4 regions of the Blastomonas sp. AAP25 genome follow, and region 1 is predicted to be linked to each of the others. Evidence: predicted binding sites of a transcription regulator. Region 1 holds the regulator's gene; each other region holds the start of a gene.
The links. Region 1 encodes LexA, which represses DNA repair genes until DNA is damaged. Its sites were predicted from a motif close to GTTCCNCNCTTGTTCT; they were not measured.
Positions count from the first base shown of each region.

Region 2: the regulator LexA is predicted to act here: its motif matches at 1,784-1,799, upstream of IP68_RS06395 (ribonucleoside-diphosphate reductase subunit alpha).
Region 3: the regulator LexA is predicted to act here: its motif matches at 3,496-3,511, upstream of uvrA (excinuclease ABC subunit UvrA).
Region 4: the regulator LexA is predicted to act here: its motif matches at 2,290-2,305, upstream of IP68_RS09600 (putative DNA modification/repair radical SAM protein).

Region 1 is NZ_LJHP01000001.1:278,618-284,061, reverse strand. It holds gene IP68_RS01370 (cobalamin-independent methionine synthase II family protein) at 1-216, shown strand, start outside; gene IP68_RS01365 (CHAT domain-containing protein) at 355-3,171, opposite strand; gene lexA (transcriptional repressor LexA) at 3,384-4,106, opposite strand; gene IP68_RS01355 (molybdopterin molybdotransferase MoeA) at 4,196-5,398, opposite strand; gene moaC (cyclic pyranopterin monophosphate synthase MoaC) at 5,398-5,444, opposite strand, start outside.
Region 2 is NZ_LJHP01000005.1:355,507-360,950, reverse strand. It holds gene IP68_RS06400 (fumarate hydratase) at 1-1,249, opposite strand, end outside; gene IP68_RS06395 (ribonucleoside-diphosphate reductase subunit alpha) at 1,831-3,849, shown strand; gene IP68_RS06390 (endonuclease domain-containing protein) at 3,924-4,286, shown strand; gene IP68_RS06385 (ribonucleotide-diphosphate reductase subunit beta) at 4,404-5,444, shown strand, end outside.
Region 3 is NZ_LJHP01000037.1:35,845-41,288, forward strand. It holds gene IP68_RS18025 (ABC transporter ATP-binding protein) at 1-136, opposite strand, end outside; gene uvrA (excinuclease ABC subunit UvrA) at 538-3,483, opposite strand; gene IP68_RS18035 (hypothetical protein) at 3,681-4,136, shown strand; gene IP68_RS18040 (sensor histidine kinase KdpD) at 4,173-5,444, opposite strand, start outside.
Region 4 is NZ_LJHP01000008.1:277,233-282,676, reverse strand. It holds gene IP68_RS09605 (UdgX family uracil-DNA binding protein) at 1-1,009, opposite strand, end outside; gene IP68_RS09600 (putative DNA modification/repair radical SAM protein) at 1,021-2,271, opposite strand; gene IP68_RS09595 (alpha/beta fold hydrolase) at 2,374-3,210, opposite strand; gene IP68_RS09590 (DUF1993 family protein) at 3,327-3,896, opposite strand; gene IP68_RS09585 (hypothetical protein) at 3,940-4,290, opposite strand; gene IP68_RS09580 (AraC family transcriptional regulator) at 4,358-5,179, opposite strand; gene IP68_RS09575 (NADPH-dependent FMN reductase) at 5,184-5,444, opposite strand, start outside.

The sequences.
Region 1 (5,444 bases):
GTCATCGACACCTGCTCGAATTATGTCGAGCACCCCGAACTGATTGCGCAGCGGCTGGCGCGTTTCGCCGGCATTGTCGGCGCAGACCGTATCATCGGCAGCACCGATTGCGGGTTCGGCACCTTTGCAGGCTATGGGAAGATCGACCCGCTGGTGACCGCCAAGAAACTCAAGGCTTTGCGCGAAGGCGCTGATCTTGCAGGCGCGAGGCTGTAAGTTCGGTCGAGCACCACACGGCCGAATGGGAATGCGCGCGCCTGATCGCGATTTGCGTCAATCTTGGCGACCAACAGCGTTGGGCGGTAATTGAATTGCGCGATCTTGCTGATGCTTACCGAAAGCCCGCCCGGTCGTTCAATTGGCTTCGAACAACTCGAACACCGCCCACAGCGCGGGTTTGTCGATTGCCGGTTCGCCGTCCGATCCCTTGCGGACCTGGGCGATCGCGCGGCGCAGTGCCTCGGCCGGCGCCAGGCGGTTGTTCATGCCGCGCACGGTGCTGACCGACAGCCGCCGGGCGACATCATCGCGCACCGGCCAATGGCTTGCCAGCACGCGCTCGGCCCCGGCGAGGAAGAAGCCCTGGACCAGCCCTGCCAGCTGCGGGCGATCGGTCGAGCTGGTTGCTGCGGTGTTGCACGCCGACAGGATCACCAGCCCGGCAGGCAGGTTCATCGCACCGATCTCGCTGGGCTTGAGCAAGCCGTCGTCGTTGCCTGCGGGCGACAGCAGCAGCGCGGGTTCGCTCAACCCGTCGAGCTCGCCAGAAAGCAGGCCATGGGTGGCAAAGGCCAGCACCGCGCCGGGCGGGACAGTGGCGCGGCGTAATGCCTCTTCGGTGGCGTCATCGCCGACCAGAAGCTGCGCAGACCCGGTGCCGATCGCCTGGCCGAGCGCGGCCAGTTCGCGCCGTGAATCGGGCAGGTCGGGCAGATCGGCAATCGTCCTTGCGGTGCTCGCCGAGCGCATCGCCATCAAGGTTCGCGCGGGCGCGCCTTTTACGCCGCCAAAGGCGATGAGTGTGTTGCCGGTGGGCGCGAAGGCCGCCGTCCGGCCGCGTGGCACGCCCACCCGCCGCACTATGGTCGATTTCTCCATGAGCAACCCACGGCCGGCGCGATCGGCCGACAGCAAACCGAAGGGGAGGGACCCCAGCGAGCCGTTGGCGGTCACGTAAAGCTGACGCGCCGAGCGCACCAGCGCTGCGGTTTCGCCCGGGAAAAGCGCTGCAAACAGCTGCGACGATGCGGCCCGGTCGAGCACGCCATCGCCCGTCGGATCAGCCACGGCGCGCAGCTGCGCGACGAGCGCGTCCACCGGAGCATCGGCGCCGACTAGGGTCTGCAGCACGCGTCCGGCATCCAGCGCGGTCACCAGCCAGCTGTCGCCGATATCGGTGATCATGATGCTGACGTCGCCCCGCGCGCCGGTCGCCTGAATGTCCTTCACGCTTGCGGGGGCAAACATCAGGCTGTTGCGCTGCTCGGGGGTCAGTCCGGCATCGAGTGCAGCGATCTCGCTGCGGTTTCCGGCCAGATCGTTCGAAACGCCCGCCAGATCAAACTTCGGATCTGGGCGCGCGCCATTGGCATCGATCCGTGCCTCCAGCCCCTGGCGCGCCGCCACCAGTTCGCGGCGCCGCACCAGCAGGCTGGCAAGCTGGGGGTCTGCCTTGGCGGAGAGCTCGCTCGCCGCGATCGCCAGCGTGTCGTCGAGCGCGGTGCGCGCCGCCCATTGCTGGGCGCGGAAAGCATCGTCTGCCGCACCGCGCCGCGCGAACACCTCCGCCAGCCAGCCATAAGCGGGCCGCTGGCGTTCTGCCTGGGCGGACCCGCGGGCAAGCTGCGCGTTCAAGGCCAGCGCCTCGAAAACCTGGCGCGCCTCGGCGACGAGCTCGGTTGCCGGGCGCAAGTCGCCGCGGTCCTCCACGCGCAGCAGAAATGCCCGAGACAGCAGGAGATCTGGATGGTCGGGGGAGAGCGCCTTGCTGCGCAAGTCCACGGCCTGCGCGGCTGCATCGCGCGCGGTTGCCCAATTCTCGATCGCGAAGGCGGCCTTGGCGAGATTATCGCGCGTATTGGCGCGGTCCCTGTGGCCATCGGGCAGCCGCGCATCGCGCACCGCCAGCAGCTCCCTGGCCAGCGCTTCGGCCTGCGCACCCTGGCCGAGCGCGATCAGCGCAACCAGCCGCGTATCGCGGGCCACCAGCGACCGGTCGCTCTGCGCGCCCAATTGGGCATCGATGATCGGCGTGGCATAATCGAGAAAGGCGAGGGCATCCTTGTGCTGCCCGGCCCGCACCAGCGCCTGGGCGAACTGCGTCCGCATCGTCGCACTGTTCTGGTTGGGGCCGCCATTGGCCTTTTCGATCAGTTCATAGGCCTGCCGAATCGGCGCCATGGCATCGTGCGGACGGTTGATCCGCATGAGGATCGCGCCGAGATTGGCGTAGAGGTTGGCCATCGCCGGGTGATCGGTGCCGAGGGCGCCGCCTGCTTGCGCGATGCCTTCCTGCGCGGTGACGATGGCGTCTTCGGTGCGCCCGGCGGAATAGAAATAGACGACCCGGTTGGCGCTCCAGATGGCGACGTCCTGCGGGACGGGATCCAGCGCGAGGCCAATGCGGATCGCCTCGGCGTTGCGCGCGAGCGCGTCATCGAGACGGCCATGTTCGAGATACGACGCTGCCAGGTTCGACAGCGTTACGGCATGGTCGCGAATGCCCTGGCTTGACGGATCGCTGGCATATTCGGCGGCGAGCTGTTCGTTGATCGCCAGCGCACCGGCATGATCGCCCTTGAAGTTGAGGATATAGGCGCGCAGGCTGAGCGCATTGCGCCAGTCCGCCTTGTATCCCTGCGCGCCCGCAAGCACGGGGATGATCCTGTCGACCTCGGCTTTGGCCGGATCCATCTCGCCCGAAGCAGCCAGCGCCTGGGCGACGTACAGCGCGCGTGCGGCGATCTCGGGATGGCCGGCAGGATAGAGCCGCCGTGCCTCGGCGAGGGTCTGGTCGGCGATCTTGCGATAACCCTCGACATCGCTGTTGGCATCGGCGGCCTCGAACTGCGTGATCAGGGCGTCCAGCCTCGTGCGATCGGGTGCGGCATGGGCTGGTGCCCCCAGAAACAGACCGATACCGCTCGCCAGTGCCACTGCAGCTTTGATCATAGGGGCCCCCCGGTTCTCGATCGCAGACTCGGGCAGCTTGAACAGCCGTCTTCCAAATGAAAAGCGATTTCTTGCACCTGGGACTGTAGCGAAAACGGGACAGCCCGGTGCTGGCCCGGTCAACCTCCAAGGTGGCGCGGGTGCCGTGCAGTGCTCAGCGAGGCCGGCATCCCGCCGATCCGTGCCATGCGGCATCGGATCGGCGAGGCTGGTCAGTGATAGCGGCGAAGCAGGCCTGCAAGCTTGCCCTGCACCTGCACTTCGTGCGGCGCATAATATTGCGGATCATAGGAGGCATTGGCCGGATCGAGCCGGATGCGGCCGTTTTCGCGGCGCAGATATTTGAGCGTTGCTTCTTCGCCGCGGACCAGCGCCACCACGATCTCGCCATCGCGCGCCGATTCCGTGCGCAGGATCAGCGCGAAATCGCCATCGAGAATCCCTGCCTCGATCATCGAATCGCCCGACACCTCGAGCGCATAATGCTCGCCGCTGCCCAGCAGCGCGGCGGGCACGGGAAGGATTTCGGTGCCCTCGAATGCTTCGATCGGTGCGCCCGCAGCGATCCGGCCATGCAGAGGAATTTCCAGCACATTGTTGTTGGCAGCGACCGGCGGCTGCGCCTTGCGCACCGCATCCATGCTGACGATGTTGCTCTTGGCCGCATCGGTCTTGGCAGCGGCGGCCGCGGCCAGTTCCTTGGCGCGCGGCTTGACGCTCGCTTCGGGCAGCTTGAGGATTTCGAGCGCGCGCGCACGGTTGGGCAGACGGCGGATGAAACCGCGTTCCTCCAGCGCACTGACCAGCCGGTGGACACCCGACTTCGACTTGAGATCCAGCGCTTCCTTCATCTCCTCGAACGAGGGGGAAATGCCGTCTTCCTCCAGCCGTACCTGGATGAAGCGGATCAGATCGTGTTGTTTGCGGGTCAGCATGCTGAATGTTCCTTTCTGCGCCGGTGGGTCGGCGGCCGAACGAATACGGAACAATTACGAAACAAAGCCGGTCAGGTCAAGACCTTGTGTTACGCCCCGGAGCGAAGCGCAATATAGTCGAGCAGGTCGCCGGGCGCGGCTTCAGGCTGGTGCACGGCGCGAACGACCAGCGCATCGGCGGCATGCAAGGAGGACAGCGCGCCGCTGTCCTGGCTCGATACCGGGAACAGCCGCCCGCCATCGATCTGCGCGCGCATGAAGTCCTGGCGGGTGCCATTTGCGGGGAAGGTGGTGCCGGCCCTGGCTTGCGAGATATCAGGCAGAACGTGCTGATATCCGGCGAAGGTCCTGACCAGCGGAAGCAGCAGCAGCAGCGCGGTGACATAGGACGACACCGGATTGCCCGGCAGGCCCAGCACGATGGCATCGCCCATCCGCCCGACCATCACCGGCTTGCCCGGGCGCATCGCGATCCGCCAGAAATCGAGCGTTCCGCCGCTCTGGAGCAGTGCGGGCTGGATGAGGTCGTGGTCGCCTACCGAGGCGCCGCCGGTGGTGACGATGATATCGGCGTCGCGGTGGTCGGCGAGCGCCGCTGCGATGATATCGAGCCGGTCGGGCAGCAGCGGCGGCATGGTGATGTCCACCGGAAGCCCCTGCAGCATGGCCGAGAGCATGATGCCGTTGCTGGCCGGGATGTGCGCGGGGCTGGGCAGCGGAGTGCCGGGCGCGACCAGCTCGTCGCCGGTGCTCAGGATCGTCACACGCACCGGCGCGTGAACGCTGAGCGTGCCGTGCCCAGCCATCGCAGCCAGCGCGATCAGCCGAGCGTCTACCCGCGGGCCCGCCGCAGCGAGCAGCGCACCTTCGGCAAAATCATGCCCCGCGCGGCGAATGTGTGCACCGGGTCGCGCGGGTCCGTCGCCGGTCAGGATCAGCGTGGCGCCATCGATGCCAGTGTCTTCCTGCACCACCACCGCATCGGCATCGGCAGGGACGATCGCGCCGGTGGAGATGCGTATCGCTTCGCCTGCGCCCATCGCGCCATCGAAAGGCCGCCCGGCGGCGCTTTCGCCGATGACCGTCCATGGGCCGGGCAGGTCGACGGCGCGCACGGCATAGCCATCCATCGCGGACAGGTCGGCTGCCGGCTGGCTGCGCCAGGCAACCAGTGGTTCGGCGAGGATATGGCCGTTCGCCTCGAGCAATCCGACCGAGTTGGCAGGCTTTGTGGTGGCGAGCGCGAGCAGCCGCTTCTGTGCCTCGGCCAGCGCGATCAGGCCGCCCGCCATCAGGGCGCGATCCAGTCGCCCGATTTGCCGCCGCTCTTGGCGAGCA
Region 2 (5,444 bases), on a different contig from region 1:
CCTTGCCGACCATCGCGAGCAGGCCCTGTTCGAGCATCATCCGGGTGAACTTGTCCATCCGCGTGGCGGTGGTGGGCCCTGCGGGGCCGACGATTTCCTCGCCCACCGGATCGACCGGGCCGACATAATAGATCACGCGGCCACGGAACTCGACCGGCAGCTGCTCGCCCTTGCTGAGCATGTCCTGGATGCGCTTGTGCGCGGCATCGCGCCCGGTGAGCATCTTGCCGTTGAGCAGCAACCGGTCGCCCTGCTTCCAGCTCTGCACCACGTCTGGCGTCAGGTTATCGAGATCGACGCGGATCGCAGCCTTGTCCGGCGTCCAGTTGACGTCGGGCCATTCGGCAAGCTTGGGCGCTTCGAGATAGGCAGGCCCCGATCCGTCCAGCGAGAAGTGCGCGTGACGAGTCGCGGCGCAGTTGGGGATCATCGCCACCGGCTTGCCAGCGGCATGGCACGGCGCATCCATGATCTTGACGTCGAGGATGGTCGAAAGCCCGCCCAGCCCCTGCGCGCCGATGCCCAGCGCGTTGACCTTGTCGAAGATCTCGATGCGCATCGCCTCCACGTCGGTCTTGGGCCCGCGTGCCTTCAACGGGCCCATGTCGATCGGGTCCATCAGCGCCTTCTTGGCGAGCAGCACCGCGTGCTCCGCGGTGCCGCCGATGCCGATGCCCAGCATGCCCGGCGGGCACCAGCCGGCGCCCATCTGCGGGATCATCTCGAGCACCCAGTCGACGATGTTGTCGCTGGGGTTCATCATCTTGAACTTCGACTTGTTCTCGCTGCCGCCGCCCTTGGCCGCGACATCGACATGGACATGATGCCCCGGCACCATTTCGACGTGCAAAACACAGGGAGTATTGTCCTTGGTGTTGCGGCGGGTGAAGGCGGGGTCGGCCAGTACCGACGCGCGCAGCTTGTTTTCGGGGTGCAGATAGGCGCGGCGCACGCCCTCGTCGACGATCTCCTGCAGCGACTTCGATGTCTCGTCCATGCGGCAGTCCATGCCCCATTTGACGAACACATTCACGATGCCGGTGTCCTGGCAGATCGGGCGATGCCCCTCGGCGCACATCCGGCTGTTGGTGAGGATCTGCGCGATCGCATCCTTGGCCGCGGGCGACTGCTCGGCCTCATATGCCTCGCCCAGCGCGCGGATGTAATCCATCGGGTGGTAATAGCTGATGAACTGCAGCGCGTCGGCAACGCTCTCGATCAGATCGGCTGCGCGGATGGTAACGGTCATTGGCATTCCCCCGGATACTGGCGGCGCGGCTGTGGCGCTGTCGGATGAAGTGCGACCGTCTCTATTGTGCAGACGATGCTATCGCAAGGTGGGCCCCAAGGGAATGTGCGATGGCGATCGCCAGGCGATTCTCCCGCTTCGGTTTTCCATCCCGCAAAATTTGGCGTGCACAAGCCTGTGGAGAGGAAATTGTGGGGAAGCCTCAATTGCCCCCTTGCACTTTTTTGGCGCGGCTTTGGAGCGCGCGTCGCACTGTCCGTAGCCCGTCCCGCCATCGACGAAACGAATCCCAGATACGACGAACCGTTATGCAAATTAACCATTTACCCTCTTGCGCGGGATTCAGGATGAGGCACTATAGGTAGTGGGGTACGCAGCTGGGGCATACCAATAGCAGTGGACACAGAAGCATCGCGGGGGCAGACAAGCGCCTTCGCGTCAAGGGTTTTTGACCCTGTTTCGGCCTTCTGTTGGGGATAAGTTTTCCCCCGCTGATCCCGACAAGATGCTATACGGGACGCTTGCGCCCCGAGTCGAACATTAGCGGAACAAAGTGCCGCACAACAGATTATGGGGGCGTCATGGATTTCAGAGATACGGGCAAAGGCAACGCAGGCGATATGGGTGAATCAGATGTACTGGAAGCAGCCGAAAAGGCAGGAACCGCAACCGCTGCAGCAGCGCCGACCGGCGCGCTGGCGGCAGGCGAATCCAGCGCTGCCGAAATGGCGTTGATCGCGATGGCCGCGACTCAGGCTGCCGCAGCGCTGCCCGCCGACGTGCGCGACAGCAAGACCGTCGAAGCCCGCCGGTTTACCATTGTCACCGATACCAGCCGCGATGCGCTGCTCACCGATTTCGGCAAGGAAACGCTGGAAGACCGCTATCTGCTTCCCGGCGAAAACTATCAGGACCTGTTCGCGCGCGTGGCCGATGCTTATGCCGACGATCAGGAACACGCGCAGCGGCTGTACGATTATATCTCCAAGCTGTGGTTCATGCCCGCAACCCCGGTGCTGTCGAACGGCGGCACGGGTCGCGGCCTGCCGATCAGCTGTTATCTCAACAGCGTCGACGACAGCCTCGAAGGCATCGTCAACACCTGGAACGAGAATGTCTGGCTCGCCTCGCGCGGCGGCGGCATCGGCACCTATTGGGGCAATGTCCGCGGCATCGGCGAACCGGTCGGCCTCAACGGCAAGACCTCAGGCATCATTCCGTTCGTCCGCGTGATGGATTCGCTGACGCTGGCGATCAGCCAGGGCTCGCTGCGGCGCGGTTCGGCAGCGTGCTATCTCGACGTCTCGCACCCCGAGATCGAGGAGTTCCTCGAAATCCGCAAGGCATCCGGCGACTTCAACCGCAAGGCATTGAACCTCCACCACGGCGTGCTCTTGACCGACAAGTTCATGGAAGCGGTGCGCGATGGCGCGGACTTCGATCTTGTCAGCCCCAAGGATGGCAGCGTGCGCAACACGGTGAACGCCCGCGCTCTGTTCCAGAAGCTGGTCGAGACACGCCTGGCCACCGGCGAGCCGTACATCGTGTTCAACGATACCGTGAACCGGATGATGCCCGCGCACCATCGCGAGCTCGGCCTCAAGGTGTCGACCTCGAACCTGTGCAGCGAGATCACCTTGCCCACCGGCCGCGATCATCTGGGCAACGACCGCACCGCGGTGTGCTGCCTGTCGTCGCTCAACATCGAGACCTGGGACCAGTGGCACGACGACAAGCTCTTCATCGAGGACGTGATGCGCTTCCTCGACAATGTGCTGCAGGACTATATCGATCGCGCTCCGCCCGAAATGGCGCGCGCCCGCTACAGCGCGATGCGCGAGCGTTCGGTCGGCATGGGCGTGATGGGCTTCCACTCGTTCCTCCAGGCGCGCGGCCTGGGCTTTGAATCCGCGCTCGCCAAATCGTGGAACATGAAGATCTTCAAGCACATCGCGGCCAAGGCTTCGGAAGCTTCGATGATGCTGGCGCACGAACGCGGCCCCTGCCCCGATGCTGCCGACCAGGGCGTGATGGAGCGGTTCAGCTGCAAGATGGCGATCGCGCCGACCGCGTCGATCTCGATCATCTGCGGCGGCACCTCGGCGTGCATCGAGCCGATCCCGGCAAACATCTATACCCACAAGACGCTCTCGGGCAGCTTCGTGGTCAAGAACCCGTATCTGGAAAAGCTGCTCAAGGAAAAGTCGAAGGATTCGACCAATGTGTGGAACACGATCCTGGAAAAGGGCGGCTCGGTCCAGCATCTCGACTTCCTGAGCGCGGAAGAAAAGGACGCCTTCAAGACCAGCTTTGAGATCGACCAGCGCTGGCTGCTCGAACTGGCCGCCGACCGCACGCCCTATATCGATCAGGCGCAGTCGCTGAACCTGTTCATCCCCGCCGACGTCGACAAATGGGACCTCTTGATGCTGCACTTCCGCGCTTGGGAACTGGGCATCAAGTCGCTCTATTACCTGCGCTCGAAGAGCGTCCAGCGCGCAGGCTTTGCCGGCGGCGTCGAGGCCGACAACACCATTGAAGCGCCTAAGTTCGAACTGGGCGAGACGACGGACTACGACGAATGCCTGGCGTGTCAGTGAGACAATCCCTCTCCCACTGGGAGAGGGAGGGAGCCGCGCAGCGGCGGAAGGGTGAGGGCGACAAGGGAGCAATCATGCGCACCTATCACCGCCAACCTTCCGGCACCGTCTCCCGCGCCCGCCAGCTGCGCCGCGATGCCACCGATGCAGAGCGCGCGCTTTGGTTGGCCCTGCGCGAGAATTTCCCGGCTGCGCGGTTTCGCAGACAGGTACCGATCGGGCCGTACTACGCCGATTTCCTCAGCTTCCGCGCAAAGCTGGTGATTGAAGTGGATGGCGGCCAGCACGATCTACAGACCGAATATGATGCCGCCCGGACGCGCTTTATCGAAGCGCAGGGCTATCGGGTCATCCGGCTCTGGAACAGCGACGTTCTTCCCGATCCGGAAGGTGTCGTGAACGAAATATCCCTCTGCCTTGAGGCGGGGAAAGAATGACGAAGTCGCGGAAGGGCAAGGGTGACAACCTGAACTCAGCCGCATCACCCTCACCCTCCCAGGCTATGCCTGGGCCCCTCCCTCTCCCGACGGGAGAGGGGTTCAAGGAGTAACCGCATGTCCCTTCTCGAAGCTCGCACCCAGTACAAGCCCTTCGAATATCCCTGGGCCTATGATTTCTGGAAGCGCCAGCAGCAGATTCACTGGATGCCCGAGGAAGTGCCTCTGGGTGAGGATTGCCGCGACTGGGCGCAGAAGCTGACCGAGCACGAGCGCACTTTGCTCACGCAGATCTTCCGCTTCTTCACCCAGGCCGATGTCGAGGTGCAGAACTGCTATCACGACAAATACGGCCGCGTGTTCAAGCCGACCGAGGTCAAGATGATGCTGACCGCGTTTTCGAACATGGAAACCGTGCACATCGCCGCGTACAGCCATCTGCTCGACACCATCGGCATGCCCGAAAGCGAGTACGGCATGTTCCTCGAATATGAGGAAATGAAGGCCAAGCACGATTACCTCGCCGAGTTCGGCGTCGACAATGACGAGGATATCGCGCGCACGCTCGCGATGTTCGGCGGCTTCACCGAGGGTCTGCAGCTGTTTGCATCGTTCGCGATGCTGATGAACTTCCCGCGCTTCAACAAGATGAAGGGCATGGGGCAGATCGTCAGCTGGTCGGTGCGCGATGAAAGCCTGCACTGCGAGGGCATCACCAAGCTGTTCCACGCCTTCTGCGCCGAGCGCAACTGCCTGACCAAGGCGGTGAAGGAGGACATCATCGACTGCTGCCAGAAGACCGTGCGGCTGGAAGATGCGTTCATCGATCTGGCGTTTCAGGACGGCCCCGTCCACGGCATGACCGCCAAGGAAATCAAGCGCTACATCCGCTACATCGCCGACTGGCGTCTGGGCCAGCTTGGCTTTGCCCCGGTGTACATGATCGAGGACCACCCGCTCCCCTGGCTCGCGCCTCTGCTCAACGGTGTCGAACACGCCAACTTCTTCGAAACCCGCTCAACCGAATATTCCAAGGGCGCGACCCGCGGCAACTGGAACGACGTGTGGAGCGCCTTCGACAAGCGCCAGAAGAAGGGCGCGGCGAACGAAGCCGCGGTCATCGACGACGGCGAGGACATGTTCAAGCAGGCAGGGATC
Region 3 (5,444 bases), on a different contig from region 1:
CCAGCGCGGTGTTGGCGACCGAATTGATCAGCATCTGCACGGAAATGGGCGTGGCAAGCGACAGCACGGACACGGCCACACCATAGACCAGCGCCAGCCAGATGAAGCTGCGCTCGGCCTTCAAGAGTCCCAACATCCAGCGCACAGCTTCCCGTGCGCCCATAATCTGTCCAGTTGCTGCTGCCATCTATCTGCCTGCCCGTTGGTCCAAGGTCGCTGACCACGAATTAGGTTGTAAACCCGATAAGCCTATTCGAAAGGTACTGCTGCAGGCGATTGGTTTTTTCTATCGAAAAACTCGCGCAGGCAGCATGCCCCATGTGCCTCGGAACGACCTGAAGCACAACGCAACACGCGAATTCAACAAAAGTTCATGAGCGCCAGTGCGAAACGTCCAAACCTGAAGCCAAAGCCCGATCTTCGGGCTGTTGGCTTCAGGAGTAAACCCGAACGCACAGCGCATTCAATCGGCTCGGTAGGGCTCGGAATGCGAGGGCTCAGCTCAGCGCCTCGCCTCGCGTGCCTGCCCCAGCCCCATTATCGCACGAGCATCGGAGCGAGATACTGGCCGGTGTAGCTGCGCGCGACCTTGGCGACCTTTTCCGGGGTGCCCTCCGCGACGATCTCGCCGCCCTTGACGCCGCCTTCGGGGCCCAGATCGATGATCCAGTCCGCGGTCTTGATGACGTCGAGATTGTGCTCGATCACCACCACGGAGTTGCCCTGATCGACCAGCCTGTGCAGCACCTCGAGCAGCTTGCGCACATCCTCGAAGTGCAGGCCGGTGGTGGGTTCGTCGAGGATGTACAGCGTCTGCCCGGTCGAGCGGCGGCTGAGTTCCTTGGCAAGCTTGACGCGCTGCGCCTCTCCGCCGCTGAGCGTCGTTGCCTGCTGGCCGACCTTGACGTAGCCCAGGCCCACTTCCCACAGCATCGCCATCTTGTCGCGGATCGGCGGCACCGCCTTGAAGAACTCGACCGCATCCTCGACCGTCATGTCGAGCACGTCGGCGATCGAGTGGCCCTTGAACTTCACCTCGAGCGTCTCGCGGTTGTAGCGCTTGCCGCCGCAATCCTCGCAGGTGACGTAAACATCAGGAAGGAAGTGCATCTCGATCTTGATCAGGCCGTCGCCCTGGCATTTCTCGCAGCGGCCGCCCTTGACGTTGAAGCTGAACCTGCCCGGCTTGTAGCCGCGCGCGAGGCTTTCGGGCAGTCCGGCGAACCAGTCACGGATATTGGTGAACGCACCCGTGTACGTCGCTGGGTTCGATCGCGGGGTGCGGCCGATCGGCGATTGGTCGATATCGATCACCTTGTCGCAATGCTCGAGACCCGTGATCTTGTCGTGCGCCCCAGCGATCACCCGCGCACCGTTGAGCGCGCGCGCAGCGCCCGCAAACAGCGTGTCGATGGTGAAGCTGGACTTGCCCGAGCCCGATACCCCGGTGATGCAGGTGAAGGTACCCAGCGGGATCGACGCCGTCACGCCGGTGAGATTGTTGGCGCGCGCATTGTGGACGGTGAGCTTCTTGCCATTGCCCTTGCGGCGCTTGGCCGGAATCTCGATCTTGCGTTCGCCGGTGAGATATTGCGCGGTGAGCGAGCGCTTGGACTTGAGGATCTGCTCGAGCGTCCCTTCGGCGACGACCTCGCCGCCGTGGACGCCCGCGCCCGGACCCAGATCGACGATATAGTCGGCGCTTCGGATCGCGTCCTCGTCATGCTCGACGACGATCACGGTATTGCCCAGATCGCGCAGCCGCTTCAAGGTCACCAGCAGCCGGTCGTTGTCCTTCTGGTGCAGCCCGATGCTGGGCTCGTCGAGCACATAAAGCACGCCCGAGAGACCGCTGCCGATCTGGCTGGCGAGCCGGATGCGCTGTGACTCTCCGCCCGAAAGCGTCCCCGAGGTCCGATCGAGGTTGAGGTAGTCGAGCCCGACATTGTTGAGGAAGCCCAGCCGCTCGATAATCTCCTTGAGGATGGCCTTGGCGATCTGCTGCTGCTGGGGACCGAGCTTGTCGTTGAGCGTCTCGAAAAACGCCAGAGCATCGGACACCGAACGCCGTGTCGAGATCGAGATATCCTCGCCGACGATCTTGACCGAACGCGCCTCTGGCTTGAGCCGCGCGCCATCGCAGACTTCGCAGGGCTGCGCGGTCTGGTATTTGCCCAGCTCCTCGCGCATCCACGCGCTATCGGTCTGCAGCAGCCGGCGGTTGAGGTTGCCGATGACGCCCTCGAACGACTTCTTGACCTCATAGCTCTTGCGCCCGTCCTGGAAGCGCAGCGTGACCGGCTTGCCGCCGGTGCCGTGCAGGATGATCAGCTTCACCTCGCCAGGCAGTTCGCCCCACGGCGTGTCGAGCGAGAAGCCAAACTCGCGGCCGAGGCTGGCCAGCACCTGCATGTAATAAGGCGAGGGCGGGTTCGACTTCGCCCAAGGCACCACCGCGCCCTTCTTCAGGCTCAGATCCTCGTTGGGGACAACCAGTTGGGGATCGAAATACATCTTCTCGCCCAGACCGTCGCAGGCAGGGCAGGCACCCTGCGGTGCGTTAAACGAGAACAGCCGAGGCTCGATCGCCTCGATGGTGAAGCCAGACACTGGACAGGCGAATTTTTCGGAGAAGATGATCCGGTTGTCGGGGATGCCGACGTTCTTCATGCCCTTCTTGCCCCCCTCACGTTCACCTTCGGTGGCCTGCGGCTCAGTGGAGGGGCTGGGGGTGGGGGATGAACTTCCTGGCTCCGCTACCGTCCCATCCGCCAGATCGACATAGGCCAGACCTTCGGCAAGCTTCAGCGCGGTTTCGAAGCTGTCGGCGAGGCGCGTCTCGATGCCTTCCCGAACGGCCATGCGGTCGACCACCACCTCGATGTCGTGCTTGTACTTCTTGTCGAGCGCGGGGGCTTCGTCGATCTCGTAGAACTCGCCGTCGATGCGCACGCGGGTGAAACCGGCGCGCTGCCATTCGGCAAGCTCCTTGCGATATTCGCCCTTGCGGCCGCGCACCACGGGTGCGAGCAGATAGAAGCGCGTGCCCTCGGGCAGCGCCATCACCCGGTCGACCATCATGCTGACAGTCTGCGCGGTGATCGGAAGACCCGTGGCGGGCGAATAGGGCACACCGACGCGCGCCCACAGCAGGCGCATGTAATCGTAAATCTCTGTCACCGTCGCGACAGTCGAACGCGGGTTGCGGCTGGTGGTCTTCTGCTCGATGCTGATCGCAGGGGAGAGCCCGTCGATATGCTCGACATCGGGCTTCTGCATCATCTCGAGGAACTGGCGCGCATAGGCCGACAGCGATTCAACGTATCGACGCTGGCCCTCGGCATAGATGGTGTCGAACGCCAGGCTCGATTTGCCGCTTCCCGAAAGACCGGTGATCACGATCAACTGATCGCGCGGCAGATCGATATCCACGCCCTTGAGATTGTGCTCGCGCGCGCCGCGCACGGAAATATGAGTCAGCATGGAGTGCCTTATGTTCTATTGATGTTCTGGTTGCAAGCCGGGGAATGCGGCGAGCGGTCAGGATGAGGATGCGTCGCTCGCAAATGGTGCCCAAGGCGCCGCGGTGCAAGAGCAGCCGGGCCGGTTATGGAACGGCTTTGCGCCATCTGCGTAGCCGTGTTAACCGAGATCAACTTTGGTTTGAGGGAATGACCATCATGAAACTTCGCATTTCGCGCACCGCTTCCGCTGTGGCGCTGCTGGCCTCCTGCCTGGCGGTTGCTCCGCTCAGCGCGCAGCAGTCCAGCCCGCCCGCCGAGCAGGCGCCTGATTCCGGATCGATGGAGCCTTCGCCCGTCACCGTGAACCCGAGCTCGCCCGAAGAGCAGGCCGCGCGCGAGGCCGCCAACGCGCGCCAGCTCGAGATGTCCAACGCTCAGCTTCAGCAGAACGCCGCCAACCAGGCCGAATACGACGCCCGGCGCTCGAGCTATGAGAGCCAGATGAAGCTGTACGAAAATACGGTGGAATCGCGCGCCCGCGCCGAAGCGGAATACGCCCAGATCAAGCAGCTCTATGACGCGATCCATGCGCAGTGGGAGGCCGATGTTGCCGCGTGCAACGCCGGCAATCGCAAACGCTGCGCCCAGACCCCGCCGCCGATGCCGCAATAACCGGCCCGCGCTCCGCACCCCAGAGTGCGGGGCGGGTCAGTCTGTTGGCAGTAGCAAAGTGAAACGCGCGCCCTGACCCGGCGCGCTTTCGACCGTCAGGTCGCCGTGCATCGCGAGCGCAAGACGCCGCGAGATGTACAGGCCGAGTCCGCTGCCGCCATCGCCACTGCGCCCCAGCCGTTCCCATTTGTTGAACAGGCGTTGCTGGTCCTCGGCACTGAGCCCGGGACCCTGATCGGCGACGGTGACGCTGGCCCAGCCGGGGCCGTCGTCGAGCCTCAGCCATATCATTGATCCATCGGGTGCATAGTTGATCGCATTGCCGAGCAGGTTGAGCAGCACCTGCAGCACGCGGCGAAACTCGCCGGTCGCGGGCAGCATTTCATCTTCCGACGGCTTGTCGATGCGGATTTTGCGGTCCGCGGCCTTGAGCGCGAGCAGCCCCGCCGCGCGCCGGGCGATATCGGCCAGATCGACAGGCTCCCTGGCAGCGCTGAAGCCTGCGCCGTCGATCGCTTCAAGATCGGCAAGGTCGTCAACCAGAGCCAGCAGATGGCGCCCGGCAGCTGCGATGTCGCTGGCATAGTTCGCGTAATCGGCCCGCAACGGACCCTCGAGCCTGCCGCCGATGGTTTCGGCGTTGGCGATGATCCGTCCGATCGGCAGCCGCAGCGCCGGGCCGATCTGGCGGCCGAACAACTGGCCGATCCGCTCGCCGTCGAACAGCGGCGGCATCTCCGGGGGAGCGGCGGGGTCGGGCAGGGGAGGCGCGTGCCTCAGCGTGATGACGCACCCCGTCGCAGTTCCGGCGGGGCGCAGGCTGGCAATCCATTCGCGTTCGTCGCCGGCCAGGGTGACGCGCTGGCCATCGATCTGCTCCGCCCGAGCGAATGCAGAGCCGTCGCTCGGCTCGAGCACCGCGGTCACCGGCTTGAGCAGCAGGCCCGAACTCGCATCGTCGGTGCCGGCTCCGGCAGGCGGCGAGTATCGCACCACCCGTTCGAGACGGTCGAGTTGAAGATAGGCGACGCCAGGCTCGGCGATGAAATCGGCGCCGTCTTCGGTCGCATCCGACCGGTCCGGCAGTGCGTGTTCACGCCAATGGGTGAGCAACAGCGCCACTCCTTCGGCGTCGGGTGTGCATTCGCACCACATGTCGATCAGCGCGGACGACCCCGCAGCCTTGACCGGGCGAGACAACCGCATGCCCAGCCGCATGCTGTGCCGCGCCAATTCCAGCAGCGGGGGCACTGCGAGCTCGCCGCCCGACGTGCTGCCGCCAAGTTGCTGGTGCAACCGCATCAGTCG
Region 4 (5,444 bases), on a different contig from region 1:
CGAAAGGGCGGCCTTCCAGATCCTCTCGGTCGCCCGGCTGTTCGCCCACCAGCATGATGCGCGCGCCTGTCTTGCCTTCGCCCGGGACCGCCTGGGTCGCATTGCAGTGGATCGGGCAGCGGGTGCATGTCTGCAGGCGGCGGGCCAGCTCCTCGAGGGTCGCTGTTTCGCCCGCTATCGGAGCCTCCATCTCCCCCCGCACGCGCCATTTGTCGCTGCGCGGATTGGCGAGCTGGACCGCGGTCTCGCGCATTCGCTCGACCCGCGCCCCCGCGCCCGCCAGCAGCGGGCCGATATCCTGCGCCTCGGGAAGGTTGTGCCAGTATTTTTTGGGCATCTCGGCGCGCATCGCGGCAATCTTGACCCGCGCGGGGTTGAAGATCGAACCGTAATACATCCGCCACTGCTCCTCCACCACGTCGGAATCGGGCACCTCGTCGCGGGTGCCGCCGGGGCCGAAACTGAGCGTCTCGTCCTGCCAGATCGCGCGCGCGTCGGGCGTCAGGATCGCCCAGTCCATGCCGTAGAAGCGCTTGCGGAAGAAAGGTGCCGCCAGCCGCACGATCCGGTGTTCGGGCTCGAACCAGGCGACGAAGGATTCGCGTTCGGCATCCTCGCCGCCCAGCCTGCGGAAGCGGACGAACGCGTGCATCTTGTGCAGGTCGCGGCGGATCGCCTTGTCGGACTTGGCCAGCCAGTCGACGTCGTTGTCGGTGCGCCGTTCGAGCAGCCGCCGGTCGCCCAAGGCGCGCCAGACGATGGTGTAGAGCCGCGTCGGCACGTTCGCGTCGCGATGGCAGATCACGCGGTCGAGCGTGGTCACCAGCGCGCGGGGCAGGGCAACCGTGCGCCGGGGCACCAGCGGTGCGTCGTCGGAAAACAGCGAGGCGCTCTCGCCCGCCTGCCGCCAGACGACTTGCTCGGGCGGCACCTCGGCGGCGAGCAGCGCGCGCGCGGCATCGCGCCATTCGGCAAAGTCTCCGGGGGTGTTGAGGACGATCTCGCGCATCGTTCGTGGTTTCAGAGTGCGAGGCTCATCTGCTCGGGCGGCGGGGCGAAGCGTGCGCGCAAGTTTTCGCTGTCGGTCAACCCGCCGGGGCGCCAGTCGGGGGTGGTGATGAACGGCAGCACCTTCTTCACCGAGGCGGTGAGCTTGGCCAGATCGCCCAGCCGCACCGCACCCAGCCGCCGGGCGGCGATGATCCGCTCGACCGCCTTGGTGCCGAGGCCCGGCACGCGAAGCAGCATCTCGCGCGGCGCGCGGTTGATGTCGACCGGAAACGCCTCGCGCCGCTGCAGCGCCCAGGCGAGCTTGGGATCGATCGTCAGGTCGAGCATGCCCCCGTCTGCGCCTTCCATGATCTCGCCGCGCGAAAAGCCGTAGAAGCGCAGCAGCCAGTCGGCCTGGTACAGCCGGTGCTCGCGGATCAGCGGCGGACGCACGGGGGGCAGGTCGCTGCTCGCATCGGGGATCGGGCTGTAGGCAGAATAATAGACCCGGCGCAATTTGTACCCCGAATAGAGGCTGGTTGCCGATTGCAGGATGTCGTCATCCTTGGCCCCATCCGCGCCGACGATCATCTGGGTCGATTGGCCCGCCGGGGCAAAGCGCGGTGGCTTGGCTTTCTTGAGCAGCCGCCCGCGCGCAGCTTCTGCCGCATCGTCTAACCCGACGCGCACGCCTGCCATCGTCTTGCGGATCGTCGCCGAGGTCTTTTCTGGCGCGAAGCTCTTGAGCCCTGCTTCGGTGGGCAGTTCGACATTGGTCGAGAGGCGGTCGGCATAGAGGCCTGCGCGCGCGATCAGTTCGGGCGAGGCGCCGGCGATGGTCTTCAGGTGAATATAACCCCCGAAACGGTGCTCCTCGCGCAGCAGCCGCGCGACCTCGACCAATTGCTCCATCGTGTAATCTTCCGAACGGATGATGCCGGAAGAGAGGAACAGCCCCTCGATATAGTTGCGCTTGTAGAAATCGAGCGTCAGCCGCACGACCTCTTCCGGATTGAACCGCGCGCGCGGCACGTTGCTCGACGCGCGGTTGATGCAGAAGCGGCAGTCATAAATGCAGAAATTGGTGAGCAGGATCTTGAGCAGCGAGATGCAGCGGCCGTCAGGTGCATAGCTGTGGCAGATCCCCATCCCGCCGGTCGATCCGATCCCCTTGGTGCCGGTTGAGTCGCGCTTGATCGTTCCCGACGAGGCGCAGGAAGCGTCGTATTTGGCGGCGTCGGCCAGCACGCCCAATTTTTGCAGAATCGGTTTTTCGCTCATGCCACCGATATAGGGGCAAGAACAAAGAAAGAACAGGGGCTTGGCGGTGCTCCGCGCCCGGTCCGTCGCGTTTTCTGCGTACTGGGCGCGTGACCTTTGGGATCAGGATCGGATGAAGGCGAGAATATCGGCGTTGAGCGTGTCGGCGTTGACCGTCAGCATCCCGTGGGAAAGGCCTTCATAGATTTTCAGCGTGGCATCGGGGAGCAGATCGGCCTGCAGCAGCGCGGCGTTCTTGTAAGGCACCACCTGATCGTCATCGCCGTGCAGCACCAGGGTAGGGACGGTCATCGCCTTCAGGTCGTCGGTCTGGTCGGTTTCGGAAAAGGCCTTGATGCCATCGTAATGCGCCTTGGCGCTTCCCATCATGCCCTGCCGCCACCAGTTTTCGACCACAGCCTCATCGGGCTGAGAATCCTCGCGGTTGAAGCCATAGAACGGTCCGGAGGCGACATCGCGGAAGAAGGCGGCGCGGTTGGCGGCGAGGCCGCTGCGAAAGCCGTCGAACACCTCCATGTCGAGTCCGCCGGGGTAGCGCTCGGTCTTGATCATGATCGGCGGCACCGCCGCGACCAGCACGGCCTTGGCGACGCGGCCCTGCGGGATGCCGTGCTGAGCGACATAACGCGCAGCTTCGCCGCCGCCGGTCGAGTGGCCGATGTGCACCGCATTCTTTAGGTCGAGATGCGCGGTGACGGCTGCGGCATCACTGGCATAATGGTCCATGTCATGCCCCTCGCTCACCTGCTGTGACCGGCCATGGCCGCGCCGGTCGTGCGCGACGACGCGGAATCCCTGATCGAGGAAGAACAGCATCTGCGTGTCCCAGTCGTCGGACGACAGCGGCCAGCCATGGTGGAACACGATCGGCTGGGCATCGCGCGGTCCCCAGTCCTTGTAGAAAATCTGCGTGCCATCGGCTGCGGAAACATAGGCCATCATCGTTCTCCCTTGCTGATCGCGGTGATAGCCCGCGAAAAGGACTCGTCGATGACGCCAGCCTGGCGTCATCATCGCTCCGTACGCACTCGCCTTGTGTCCGGTTGCCGCAAGGGTCAGCCGGGTTTCGGCATCGTCCCTGGACGCAGGAAGGGGAACATGTGCGCGACGAAATCCGCCTTTCCGATGCCCACGCCCTCGGCCCGCAGGATGGCATAGGCGGCCATCACATGGAAATAGAGCTGCGGCAGCGCCCAGTCGCGGATGTATTGCGCGGCGGTGAGATCGAACACCATGCCGTTGGGCAAGGTGTGCGCCAGCGGCGCATCGGGCGACAGATCGGGCGCGTCCGCAGCGGCTGCCTCGACGATCCGCAGCGTCTCGGCGATTCGGGCCCGGGCATCGGCGATCGTCGGCGTGGTCGTGTCGGCGTTGCGCCCGTCCGCCAGCAGCGCGCCGACCGAGGCGGGCATTTCCTCATGCCGCAGGCGAAAGATGCCCTCCTGCGCCTGGACGCACGAAAAGCAGATCTGGGTGAACAGCGGGAACATGTCCGGCGCGAGTCGCGCGCGCATGATCGCTGCGGCCCTGTCGGCGGGCAGCTGATCCGATGCCTTGTCCAGCCACGCGGAGAGCGCCCCGAGCATCTGGATGTAGGTGGGAACCAGCGTGTCTTTCAGCGTCATGTTCGTCTCCGTGCCTGATGCGCGATCATAGGCCGGGACCCAGTCAGGACAAGGCCTGTCCGCCAGACCGACGCGATACCGCAATCGCTGCGGCATGGCCCGCCGCCAGCGTCACCGCGGCGACCGGTACGAACCACATCGGGTGCGGCAGCGCGAACAGGTTGCCGATGGCGAGCAGCGCGAGGATCCCCGTCACCGCGACCGCTGTCCAGCGCGCCCCTGAGAGCCGGAACGCCACCAGGCTGCCGCCGAAAGCGCCCAGCCCGTAACCCGCCGCCACTGCAGCGAACAATGCGTCGCCGGTGATGCGGCCATGCGCGAGCATCTCCACCCCCGCAATCGCGAGCCCTGCAGTGACCGTCCCCAGCACCACCGCCAAAATTTTCCGTCCCATGCTCATGCCAAGCTCCTTTCGATGCCTCGATTAGCAGCGGGCGAAAGCGCAGGATTGAATAAAGGGGTCATCGCGGCATCAGCATGTGCGGCGGATAATGCGCGGCGCGGTGCCGCAACTGGCCGGGGGTGGCTCCGGTGAACCGCTTCATTTCGCGCGTGAGATGCGCCTGATCGGCAAAGCCATGCTCGCACGCCAGCACCGCGAGCGAGAAGCGTGGGTCGGCGAGCCTGGGATCGCGCAGCACCGCGTCGATCCGGTGGAGCAGCAGCCAGCGTTTGAGCGCCAGATCGGTACGGCCCGAAAACAGCCTGCGATAGTGCCGCGGCGTCGCTTCGACCGCTCTGGCGAGATCCATCGCGCGGTCGGTGTCGCGGCAAGGGGCGGGCAGGGTGATCGCATCGCGGTCGGGCAGCCGTACCTCGAGCCACGCAGCAAAGCGTTCGAACAGCGCGTCCAGGCTGTCCGCAGCCTTGAGCGAATCGCGCAACAGACCTGCCTCGCGGCCGAGCAGCGCCGATAGCCTGGGGGGCGGGGTGCCATTGCCGGGGGGCAGCGTACCAAGCCAGGCCTTGGCCGCCCAGGGCTGCAGCCGTGCGCCCACGAGCTCGCGCCGACCTTCGGCGCGGGCACATCGCGGGCCGTCCTGCACCGGGGTCACCCAGGCGGTGGCATAGCGATGCTCGGGCATGCCCGGCGCCGCGCGCCACCAGTGGATCCCGCGCAGGCTGACCACGATCTCGACATACGGCTTGGGCAAGCCGCAATGCGGTGCCCCCGGATCGTCGAGATGCCACAGCTCGAGCACCGCATGATCGAGTGAAGGCGGCGCGGCGCGGGTGGTGAACCTGACATCGCCCGGCATCGGGTGCGCGACCGGCCCGGCCATGGCGTCAGGGCGCATTTCTTTGCGATGGATCGACCATGAACGCGCCGGGCCGCTTGCCGCCATCGCCGCGCTGCCGCGCAGCCGCTGCCGCCCACCAACCCAGCTGGTCGAGCGTCCGGTCCAGATAGCCGTCCCAGCGCGCGGCATCGACGCCGGCAAGGTAGGTGCCATCCGCACCGAACACCTCGTGCGCGCGCGGCACATGGATCATCGCCGAGACCGGCAGGCAGCCCAGCTCGGACAGGAAGGTGCGCATGCTGACCGC